DNA from 3 places in the Ferrimonas pelagia genome. Region 3 is predicted to be linked to each of the others. Evidence: predicted binding sites of a transcription regulator. Region 3 holds the regulator's gene; each other region holds the start of a gene.
What was found. Region 3 encodes sigma-54, which starts transcription at its own class of promoters, with help from an activator protein. Its sites were predicted from a motif close to GTTGGCACGNNNNTNGNNT; they were not measured.
Positions count from the first base shown of each region.

Region 1 (4,057 bases), on a different contig from region 3:
CAACTCTGCCTCGTCGCCAACCGTTTGTCCGGATCAAAAAAGCCCCGCTCTTGCGAGCGGGGCTTTTATCGTATCAAGCGAATGCCAATTACTTGGCTTGACGGCTGTCGCGCTTACGCTCGTTTTCAGTCAGCAGCTTCTTACGGATACGGATGTTTTCTGGAGTCACTTCCACCAACTCATCAACGTCGATGAATTCCAGGGCTTGTTCCAAAGACATGTTCAACGCCGGGGTCAGGGTCTGCGCTTCGTCCGTACCGGAGGCACGTACGTTGGTCAGCTGCTTGCCTTTCAGCGCGTTCACGGTCAGGTCGTTGTCACGGCTGTGAATGCCGATAACCATGCCTTCGTACACTTCGGTACCGTGGCCAACCATCATGCGACCACGGGCCTGCAGGTTAAACAGGGCGTTGGTCAGAGCCTTGCCGGTCGCGTTGGCGATCATAACGCCGTTAGAACGGGCGCTGGCCATGCCACCTTTGAAAGGACCGTACTGCATGAACGTGTGGTACAGCAGACCGGAACCCGAGGTGATGGTCATGAACTCGGTCTGGAAACCGATCAGGCCACGGGATGGCATGATGAAGTCCATACGGATACGACCTTTACCGTCAGGCGCCATGTCGGTCAGCTCTGCTTTACGCAGACCCATTTTCTCCATGATGGTGCCCTGATGCGCTTCTTCCACATCGATGGTGACGGTTTCATACGGTTCTTCAGTCTGACCGTCAACTTCGCGCATGATCACTTCTGGACGGGATACCGCCAGCTCGTAACCTTCACGACGCATGTTTTCGATCAGGATACCCAGGTGCAGCTCACCACGACCGGATACCTTGAACTGATCCGGGTTAGCGGTTTCTTCAACGCGCAGTGCAACGTTGTGTACCAGTTCTTTTTGCAGACGCTCCAGGATGTTACGTGAAGTCACGTACTTACCTTCCTGACCACAGAAAGGAGAAGTGTTGACCTGGAAGGTCATGGTTACGGTTGGCTCATCAACAGACAGTGGTGGCAGTGCTTCCACTTCGTGAGGACAGCAAACGGTATCGGAGATCTTCAGCTCACCCAGACCGGTGATGGCGATGATGTCACCCGCTTCCGCTTCTTCAATTTCGTGGCGTTCCAGGCCCATGTAGCCCATCACTTTACCCACTTTACCGTTGCGAACCTTACCGCCGGCACATTCGATGGTCACCTGCTGGTTAACCTTCACTTTACCACGGGAAACACGACCAACGCCGATAACGCCCAGGTAAGAGTTGTAGTCCAGCTGAGAGATCTGCATCTGGAAAGAACCTTCCGCGTCACCCGCAGGCTCGGAAACTTCGTCCACGATGGTTTGGAACAGATCGGTCATGTCTTCTTTTTGAACGCCTTCTTCGCTAGAAGCCCAGCCGTTCAGTGCGGAAGCGTAAACCACCTTGAAATCCAACTGTTCGTCGGTCGCACCCAGGTTGTCGAACAGGTCAAATACCTGATCCATCACCCAGTCAGGACGAGCGCCTGGCTTGTCGATCTTGTTGATCACCACGATTGGCTTCAGGCCCAAAGCAAAGGCTTTCTGGGTCACGAAGCGGGTCTGTGGCATCGGGCCTTCTTGAGCGTCAACCAGCAGCAGCACGGAATCCACCATGGACATGACACGCTCTACTTCACCACCGAAGTCGGCGTGTCCTGGGGTGTCCACGATGTTGATGCGGTAGTCGTTCCACTTAATGGCGGTGTTCTTCGCCAAAATGGTAATGCCACGCTCTTTTTCAATATCGTTGGAATCCATCACGCGCTCGTCGAGATCAACGCGCGCGTCTAAGGTGCCGGACTGGCCCAACAGTTTATCAACCAGGGTCGTTTTACCGTGGTCAACGTGCGCGATGATCGCCACGTTACGTAGGTTCTTGATGCTCAAAGTGGTCTCTCCGGGCAAAGGGGTACTAGGAAAAACCCGGCCTTTAATTAGGTCCAGGTTCATGACGACCCCTTCGCGGGGTAAATTCTGGGCGGCGATTGTACTGGAAACCGGTCAAAACCGCGACAACAAAGCATGGTCTAAATCAGATAAATTCTCCACGAACCATGCTACAACAAGATGAAAACAAGAAATGGTCCGCGCCCAGCGGGCTGGATCGCGGCCAAAAAACGGCTCGGAGCGCGGCTGCATTCCTCATTTGAGTGCAAAGCACCAAAATGGTGCATCTGGTCAAATTTTGCGAACCATATTGGTGCAACGCGGCCGTACACCACAAGAACAAACAACAACACTCCTTTTATATCAGTCACTTAAAAAGTTGGCACAACCTTAGCTTTAACCGTGCCAGCTTAGTTTGCCGCTCTATATTCTGCCATTGGAGGCTCTTAGGATGTCCATCGAAAACGTATTGAACCTGATTGAAGAACACGACGTAAAATTCGTCGACCTGCGCTTTACCGACACCAAGGGGAAGGAACAGCACGTTTCTATTCCTGTAAACCAGATCGACGCTGACTTCTTCGAAGAAGGCAAGATGTTCGATGGCTCCTCCATTCAGGGTTGGAAAGGGATCAACGAATCCGACATGATCCTGATGCCGGATCCGGCCACCGCCGTTCTGTGCCCGTTTACCGACGTAGAAACCCTGAACGTGCGCTGTGACATCATCGAGCCTGCCACCATGGAAGGCTACGATCGCGATCCGCGTTCCATCGCCAAGCGTGCCAAGTCCTTCATGCAATCCACCGGCATCGCCGATGATGTGTTCTTCGGCCCAGAGCCTGAGTTCTTCCTGTTTGATGACGTCAAGTACAAGACCGACATGTCCGGCTCCATGTACAAGATCGACGCAGAAGAGGCCTCCTGGAACTCTGACAAACACTACGAAGGCGGCAACAAAGGTCACCGTCCTGGCGTGAAAGGTGGCTATTTCCCCGTATCGCCAGTGGATTCGGCGCAAGATATCCGCTCCGCCATGTGTCTGGTACTGGAAGAGATGGGTCAAACCGTTGAAGCACACCACCACGAAGTAGCCACCGCGGGCCAGAACGAAATTGCCTGTAAGTTCAACAGCATTGTTGAGAAGGCCGATGAGATCCAGGTGATGAAGTACGTGATCCACAACGTGGCCCACGCCTACAACAAGTCTGCCACCTTTATGCCTAAGCCCGTGGTTGGCGATAACGGCTCTGGCATGCACTGCCACCAGTCCCTGAGCAAGAACGGTGAAAACCTGTTTGCCGGCGACAAGTACGGCGGTCTGTCCGAGATGGCGCTGCACTACATCGGCGGTATCATCAAGCACGCCCGTGCCATCAACGCCTTTGCTAACGCGTCCACCAACTCGTACAAGCGTCTGGTTCCTGGCTTCGAAGCCCCGGTGATGCTGGCCTACTCCGCCCGTAACCGCTCCGCTTCCATCCGTATTCCAGTGGTACCAAGCCCGAAAGGCCGTCGTATCGAAGTGCGCTTCCCAGATCCAACCGCCAACCCATACCTGGCCTTCTCTGCCATGCTGATGGCGGGCCTGGACGGGATCATCAACAAGATCCACCCAGGCGAAGCGATGGACAAGGATCTGTACGATCTGCCAGCGGAAGAAGCGGCCGAGATCCCAACCGTTGCCTCCAGCCTGACTCAGGCTCTGGAAGCCCTCGACGCAGACCGTGAGTTCCTGACTGCCGGTGGCGTCTTCTCCAACGATTTCATCGACTCTTACATCGCCTTGAAAGAAGCGGAAGTAGAGCGTCTGAACATGACCACGCACCCGGTCGAATTCGAGATGTACTACAGCGTGTAAGCGCGAGCCAGCTACGGGAAGTAGAACCGCCTCTGCACCCTAAAAAACAATAAGATCGAAGAGGCAAGCTCCAAACCCACCCTGTCACCCAGGGTGGGTTTTTTTTCGCCCGCCAAGCCACTACACTCGGAGGTAACTTCATCCTGAACGGAGTCCTCCATGTCCGCCAAACCGTTACTGCTGTGCTTGCTGATCGCCTTTGGTAGCAACGCCCAGATCTACAAATGGGTCGACGACGACGGCAAGGTACATTACTCCGACAAGCCCCGATCGGGTGCAACGGCGGT
Region 1 is NZ_BAABJZ010000092.1:26,064-30,120, forward strand. It holds gene typA (translational GTPase TypA) at 89-1,909, opposite strand; gene glnA (glutamate--ammonia ligase) at 2,361-3,770, shown strand; gene ABEA08_RS14940 (DUF4124 domain-containing protein) at 3,930-4,057, shown strand, end outside.
Region 1: a site for sigma-54 is predicted at 2,288-2,306, ahead of glnA (glutamate--ammonia ligase). Genes of this name have one in related genera too.

Region 2 (4,057 bases), on a different contig from region 3:
GCAGCAGGGTGCCGCCGCGCAGGCTCTTGGCGCTGCCCACCGAGGACACCGTGATGTCGATCTGCTGGCCCGGCTTGGTGAATGGCGGCAGCTCAGCGTGTACCGCCACCGCGGCCACATTCTTCAGCTTGGGCCGAGCATTGGCGGGCAGGTTAATACCGAAGTTCGACAGCATGGTGGCAAAGCTTTGCTCGGTATAGCGGGCCTGCTCGCCGGTGCCCGGCAGGCCGACCACCAAGCCGTAGCCCACCAGTTGGTTACTGCGCACGCCCTGCAGATCGGTGATGTCTTTGAGGCGCATCGCCTGAGCCGACAACGGCAACAGCAATAACAACAATGCGCTCAGCAATCGAGTCATCATGAGGTTCCTTTAGAAGGGCCAGAGCGGGCCGGAGAAGAACCGAGCCAGCCAGCCGGTCTTCTGCGAGTCGGCAAAGGTGCCGGTTCCACTGTACTGAATGCGCGCATTGGCCACGCGGCTGCTGGTGATGGTGTTGTCCGGGCTGATATCCCGTGGCCGGATGATCCCGGTGATCCGGATAAACTCGTCACCGTCGTTGATGGTCATCCACTTTTCGCCGCGGATCACCAGATTGCCGTTACTCAGCACCTGCAGCACGTTGACCGAAATGGCGCCCGCCAGACTGTTGGACTGATCCGCATCCGAGTTGCGCTTCATGTCGTACGCTTCGTTGTAAGACAGATCGATCGGGTTGCCGCTGATGGTGACATTGCCGCCGGCCGCCGCGATGGGATCCAACTGCATGCTGTTGTCTTTGCTGATCTGATTTGAAGCCGACTTCTGCGCCCGGGTCTGCTCCGCCAGCATCACGGTGATCACATCGCCCACCCGATGCGCTTTGATGTCGGAATAGAGCTCGTTGGTGTAGGCATCCTGATAGATGGAGCCGGTGGTCACCACCTGACTCATCGGCAGATCCGGGTACACCGGCGCGTAATAGGGATCGTCCGGCAGCGGCGCATTGGGGTGGACACAGCCGCCCAAAACCAACAACGCCGCAAGGCTCAGTAAGCGTTTCATCCTATTGCGCCCCTTACAGCTGCTGGTTGAGGTTGGCCAACATCTGATCCACGGTGGAGATCACCTTGGAGTTCATCTCATAGATCCGTTGACTCTCGATCATATTGACCAGCTCCTCGGTCACATTGACGTTGGAGGTTTCCAGCGCGCCCTGGCGGATACTGCCCAAGCCATCCAGCCCCGGCACGCCCTGGATCGGCGCGCCACTGGCCCCGGTTTCCAAGTACAGGTTCTGCCCGATCGGCTCCAGACCGGTTGGGTTGACGAAGTTGCTGATCTCGATCTGGCCGATCACCTGATTCTCCGCCTGACCCGGCACCCGAACCGACACCTCGCCTTCGGCCGATACGGTCACGGTTTGCGCATCGTCCGGCAGGGCGATCCCCGGGTTGAGCAGGTAACCTGCGCCCGGTGTCACCATCTCGCCTTCATCATTGACGGTGAACTGGCCATTGCGGGTGTAAGACACGGTGCCGTCCGGCAGCTGGATCTCAAAGAATCCCGGGCCATCCAACATCAGATCCAAACTGTTGTCTGTGGTCAGCATATTGCCCTGACTGAAGATCCGCTGGGTGGCCGCCACCTTGGTGCCCGCCCCCAACGTCAGACCCGCCGGCAGCTCGGAGTTCTGAGAGCTGATCCCGCCCGCCTGATTGATGGTCTGATAGAGCAGATCCTCAAACACCGCCCGGCTCTTCTTAAAGCCCACGGTACTGGCGTTGGCCAGGTTGTTGGAGATGTTGGCGATGTCGGTCTGTTGCGCGTCCAGGCCGGTTTTACTGATCCAAAGTGCCGGTTGCATGGCTTAAAACTCCTTGTCGCCTACACCCGCATTAACTGCGAGTGGGCTTTGTCATTCTCTTCGGCGGTCTTCATCATCTTGACCGCCATATCAAACTGGCGCTGGGCTTCGATCATGCCCACCAACTCCGTCACCGGATTGACGTTACTGCCCTCCAGCGCACCGGATTGCAGCGCCACCTCCACCGCGCCCAAGTAGGGCTCGCCATCCAGACGACGGAACAGGCCATCCTCCATCTTGGTCAGGCTATTGAGCGGCGGGTTGGTCAAACGTAACTGGCCGATCTGCTCCATGGCATTGGCTGGCGCCCCCTGCGGCCGGACGGAGATGATCCCATCGGTTGAGATCTCCACCTTCTCGATCGGCAGCGGCGCAAAAACCGGGCCGTTGTCCGCCAGCACCGGCCGACCTTCGCCATTGAGCAGCATGCCCAGCTCATCAAAACGCAGCGAGCCATTACGGCTGAGGGCTTCACCGCCCTGGCCGTCCTGCACCACCATCCAGCCCTGTCCCTTGATGGCCACATCCATCGTGCGCCCAGTGGTTTTCAGCGCGCCGGCATCAAAATCGCTGGCCGCTCGCTCGGTCATGGCAAACACCCGCGTCGGCAGTCCCTCACCATAGGCTTGCATCGAGCGCGCTTGGTGCATGTCGGCCTTAAAGCCATCACTCTTGGCGTTCGCCAGGTTGTTCGCATGCACGGCCAGCTGATTCATATTCTGCTTGGCACCGCTGGCGGCAAGGTAAAGGTAATTATCCACGTTGGTGTTCCTGTCGACCGATCCGTCTGATTATATACGAAGCAATTTATATGCCACCAAGAAAGTCATTGATTTGACGAGCATTTGGTGAAATTTACAGCGCTTTCGGTGGCCGATCCTTTCGTCTTGAGGAAACACCTTGCCGCCTGCGGCAAAGGACGGCGCTAAGCGGTAAGCCGTCAGCGGTAAGCTGTAAGCTGTAAGCTGTAAGCTGTAAGCTTTAAGCTGTAAGCTGTAAGCTTTAAGCCGTCAGCTATAAGCAAGAGCGAGCATGGGCCGAAAAACGGCGAAGCCAACAAGGGCAACCAGCCGCTGCACACGCCAAATGATTGGGCGACGCAGGGCGTTGACGCTGGGACGACGCCTTACATCAGCACGCCAACGGCTCCCTCGCCACCGCGCTTTGCGCTTTGCTTTTGCTTTTGCTCTGACTGATCGCTGACAGCTGACCGCTTGTCACTGCCTTCCTGCGCTCTGACTGATCGCTGACAGCTAACCGCTTGTCACTGCCTTCCTGCGCTCTGACTGATCGCTGACAGCTAACCGCTTGTCACTGCCTTCCTGCGCTCTGACTGATCGCTGACAGCTGACCGCTTGTCACTGCCTTCCTGCGCTCTGACTGATCGCTGACAGCTGACCGCTTGTCACTGCCTTCCTGCGCTCTGACTGATCGCTGACAGCTGACCGCTTGTCACTGCCCTTGCTGACCGCTTGTCACTGCCTTCCTGCCCCAAAAACAAAAACCGCAGCCCGAGGGCTGCGGTCTGTCGACGCAAAATACGCGCTTAGCGGATCTGCAGAATATTCTGCGACAGCTGATTGGACACATCCAACGCGCGGGAGTTGGCCTGGAAGTTACGTTGGGCTGAGATAAGATCCACCAACTCGTTGGTCAGATCGACGTTGGACTGCTCCAGCGCGGCGGAGTTGATCGAACCAAAAGAGCCGATATTGGCTTCGCCGATCACCGCACTGCCGGACGCCGAGGTGGCCTTCCACGCGGTCGATCCCGCTTGGCCTAAGCCCTGATCATTATCAAACCGGGCCATGGCCACCTTACCCATCGACTGGCTCATGCCGTTCGAGTAGCTGGCCCAGATAATGCCATCCTCATTGACTTCCACATTGGTCAAGCGTCCGACCGTCAAGCCGTCTTGCTCCAATCCGGTGACCTCAAACGGCGACGCAAACATGGTCGGCAGTCGGTCCGAACGATCGGGATGGCCAAAGTCTAAGCTCAGGGTTTGACCGCTATTGGTACCGCCGTTGATCACGTTACTCAACGCCTCGGTTTTAAACGGGTAGTCCCCCTCCGGCAGCACAAACAGCCCGGTATCATCAAACTCGATCACCGCACCGTAGTGAGTGGTGGTATTGCCATCGCCGTTCTGATCGTAATCAAACCGCGCGCGCATGGACTTAGTCGAAGTGGCCGTGTCCTCCACTTCGTAC
Region 2 is NZ_BAABJZ010000083.1:22,961-27,017, forward strand. It holds gene ABEA08_RS12775 (flagellar basal body P-ring protein FlgI) at 1-361, opposite strand, end outside; gene flgH (flagellar basal body L-ring protein FlgH) at 371-1,042, opposite strand; gene flgG (flagellar basal-body rod protein FlgG) at 1,056-1,844, opposite strand; gene ABEA08_RS12790 (flagellar basal body rod protein FlgF) at 1,865-2,605, opposite strand; gene flgE (flagellar hook protein FlgE) at 3,391-4,057, opposite strand, start outside.
Region 2: a site for sigma-54 is predicted at 2,645-2,663, ahead of ABEA08_RS12790 (flagellar basal body rod protein FlgF). Genes of this name have one in related genera too.

Region 3 (4,057 bases):
GACTCAAACACCAGCATCATCTCCTGATTGACCTGGCCGAGCAGGCGGGAGCGGATCTCATCGGCCAACTGATACACCGACAGGTTGTCGGTCAGAATGTGGTGATCGCAATCCTGCGCCAGCGGGGCCAATAGGCGTCGCTCCTCGGCAATGGCATCGGCCAGCGCCTTACCGTCCCTGGATAGCGGGTGCATGCGCCGGGTTTCGCTGTAGCGTTTGAGCAGGTGGTCGTCGCCAGCGTCGAGGAAGAAGATCTGAACCTCGATATCCTTATCCAGCATGGCGCGCAGGCGCGCAATATCCAGCTGCTGCAGGGGCAGGTTGCGGATATCCAGACTGACGGCGATCTCGTTGTTGAGGCCGGTTTGGCTGCGCAGCAGTTGCGGCAACAGCTCTAACGGCAGGTTATCGACACAGTAGTAGCCCAGATCTTCCATGATCCGCAGTGCAACGGTTTTACCTGCGCCGGATCGGCCGGATAAGATGATTAACTTCACTGGGTCACGAGCTCATACAGATGGTGGTTGTCTTCGGTCTTGCGCAGGGCGCGGCACAGCTCCTTCTGGCTGAGTTTGCCGGCAACCGTGCGCAGGGTCGCTAGGTGTTGAGCGTGCTCTTGCTCGGGCACAAACAGGGCGAACAGCAGATCGACCGGTTGCTGATCGATGGCGTCAAACTCAATGGGTTGAGCGCACTTGAGCAGCACGGCGATCGGGTGTTTGATGCGGCCCAGCCGTCCGTGCGGCAGGGCGATCCCTTTGCCTATGCCGGTGCTGCCCATTTTTTCCCTGGCCATTAGGCTTTCGAACAGCTCGTGTTGAGGCAGCTCTGGGCACTGGCTGGCAGCCAATTCGCTGATCATCTCCAGCGCCCGCTTTTTGCTGAGGCCGGGCGCAACACAGCGGGTACGCTCCGGCGAGAGTATTGTTGTTATCTCCATCAGTGCCTGGAAATTTTCTCTTTATGTTTAATTACTTGTCGGTCTAGCTTGTCCACGAGACCGTCGATGGCGGCGTACATGTTCTCATGTTCATGGGTGGCAAACACCTCCCCCCCATTCAGATGCAGCTTCGCTTCGGCGATCTGCTGCAATTTTTGTACATTGAGGATCACATGTACATTGTTAATGTGGTCGAAATGGCGTTCCAATCGCTCAAATTTTTCATGCACATAGTCTCTTAAGGCTTCGGTAACGTCGACGTGGTGCCCGGTAAGATTGATCTGCATAAGGTGACCTCCATTGCGCGTTAAAGGGTTTTGCGCTGGTTCGAGGGGGGGATGGAGAGGGCTTCCCGGTATTTGGCGATGGTACGCCGTGCAACCTGAATGCCCTGCTCCGCGAGAAGCTGTGCCATCTTACTGTCGCTGAGCGGCTTCTTGGGGCTCTCAGCGGCCACCAGTTTTTTGATCAGCGCGCGGATCGCGGTCGAGGAGCACTCGCCGCCGCCGTCGGTACTGACGTGACTGGAGAAAAAATACTTTAGCTCAAAGATCCCACGTGGGGTATGCATGTACTTCTGGGTGGTGACGCGGGAGATGGTGGACTCGTGCATGTCTACCGCTTCGGCGACGTCGTTGAGTACCATAGGTTTCATGGCCTCATCGCCGTATTCGAGGAAGCCTTGTTGATACTGAACGATGCAATTGGCCACTTTCATTAAGGTGTCGTTTCGGCTCTCTAGGCTCTTAATAAACCATTTTGCGTCCTGCAGATGGCCGCGCACAAACTGGCTATCGCCATTGTTGCGCGCCCCGCGACTGAGGGCGGCGTATTGCTCATTGATGCGCAGCTTTGGCATCGCATCGGGATTGAGCTCCACGACCCAGCGCCCCTGTTTCTTGCTGACCGAGACGTCTGGTATCACATATTGGCTCTCGCTGGCGGCGATGCTGCTGCCGGGGCGGGGAGTGAGTGATTGGATTAAGGCCATGGCATCTCGTAACTCATCTTCTTTGAGTCTAGTGCGCCGCAGCAAGGTACGAAAGTCGCGGTTGGCCAATAGATCCATATGTTGCTGTAACAGGATAATGGCTTCTGCCTTCCATGGGGTCTCTGCGGGTAACTGGGCCAGCTGGATCTGCAGGCATTCGGCCAGATCGCGGGAGGCGCAGCCAACGGGATCAAACTGTTGTACCCGCTTGAGGACGGCGATCACTTCGTCCAGCTCGATCTCGTCGGCGCCCTGGGCTTCCAGGATCTCCTCGGCACTGACGGTGAGGTACCCGTGCTCGTCGATGGCATCGATGATGGTGGTGGCGATGGCCCGATCGGTGTCGGTCATCGGCGTCAATTCCATCTGCCAGATCAGGTGGCTTTGCAGATCCATGCTGGTTTCGCCTTGATACTGGCTGTCGTCGTCCCGTATCGCGCTGGCCATTGGGGCAGGGGCGGCGCTATAGACGTCGTCCCAGGTGCTGTCGAGTGGCAGATCGTCGGACATATCGGTTTGAGACAGGGCCTCGGGTGTCTCGATGGCGGCTTGCTCGGTGGGTTCAAAGCCCTCGTCCGAGCTCGTCTCGCTGCTTGTGTTGTTGTCGCTGGCCGTGCCATCGGTGTTGTTGTCGTTGTTCTCAGTCTGTTGTTCAAACTCGTCGCTGCTTTCCAGCAAAGGATTGGATTCCAGCGCCTCTTGGATCTCCTGCTGGAGATCTAAGGTGGACAATTGCAGCAGGCGGATCGCCTGTTGCAGTTGCGGCGTCATGGTTAACTGCTGACCCAGCTTTAGTTGCAGGGAGGTCTTCATTGGTACCCGATCCTTGTTGTGTGTCTCTGGCGTCCCTGTATTGGGGCGGTAGGGAGCAACACTAGAGTTTGAACTGATCGCCCAGATAGACGGAGCGAACCAGTTTGTCGTTGAGCACTTCTTCTGGTGCGCCCTGCGCGATCATTTCACCGTGGCTGACGATGTAGGCGTATTCGCACACATCCAGAGTTTCGCGCACATTATGGTCGGTGATCAAGACGCCTAGACCGCGCAACTTGAGGTGTTGGATGATCTTCTTAATGTCGATCACGGAGATCGGATCGACCCCAGCAAACGGCTCGTCCAGCAGAATGAATTGGGGATCGGCGGCCAGTGCCCGTGCGATCTCGACTCGGCGCCGTTCACCGCCGGACAGCGCCATGCCCAGGCTTTCACGGATATGGGTAATGTTGAACTCTTCCAGTAGCTGCTCGAGTTTTTCCAGCCGCTGGGTTTTGTTGAGATCCTTACGGGTCTGCAACACCGCCATCAGGTTATCGAACACGGTCAGCTTGCGGAAGATGGACGATTCCTGTGGCAGGTAGCCGATCCCTTTGCGGGCGCGGGAATGCATCGGCAGCAGGGTGATCTCTTCGTCATCAATGCTGATCCGGCCTTTGTCGTTTTGCACCAGGCCGACCACCATGTAGAAGGTGGTGGTCTTGCCGGCGCCATTGGGGCCGAGCAGGCCCACGATCTGACCGGTCTTGACCTCCAAACCAACGCTCTTGACGACCTGGCGTCCGCTGTAGGTCTTGGCCAGTTGTTCGGCTTTGAGAATGCTTACCTTACTCATGGTTGTGGCTCTGTTTGCTGTTGCTCTTGTTCGTCGTTATTACGCTCGGTCGGCATAAAAATGGTGGTGATCTGCTCGTCGGCGCTGCCTTGCGCGGTTAGGCGTTGCAGGCGGGCGTTATAGCTGATGGTTTCGCCGCGCACCAAGCTGCCTTCCTGGCTCAACTCGGCGTCGCCGGTCATGATCAGATCCTGAGTATTGATGTCATAGCGGATCTCGTTGGCCTGCGCCTTGGCAAGCAAGCCGTTGTCCATCATCTGCTGATAGGTGGCGGGGTTGCCGGTGGCGATCATCACCTGATGACTTTTGTCTTCACTGGATTCTAGGGTGAGGCGATCGGCTAGGATCTTAAGGCTGCCCTGGGTGATCTGCACATTGTCGATGTATTCCAGCGTGCGGTTAGTGAAATCGCCACTGGAGCGATCGGCGGAGACGGTCACCGGCTGAGTGAAGTCGGCTTCGGTGGCTTGCAGGCCGGGCGTCAGCAGCAACAGGCCCCAAACCAGAAGTTTTTTAC
Region 3 is NZ_BAABJZ010000105.1:18,208-22,264, reverse strand. It holds gene rapZ (RNase adapter RapZ) at 1-497, opposite strand, end outside; gene ptsN (PTS IIA-like nitrogen regulatory protein PtsN) at 494-940, opposite strand; gene hpf (ribosome hibernation promoting factor) at 940-1,227, opposite strand; gene ABEA08_RS20240 (RNA polymerase factor sigma-54) at 1,248-2,744, opposite strand; gene lptB (LPS export ABC transporter ATP-binding protein) at 2,806-3,540, opposite strand; gene lptA (lipopolysaccharide transport periplasmic protein LptA) at 3,537-4,057, opposite strand, start outside.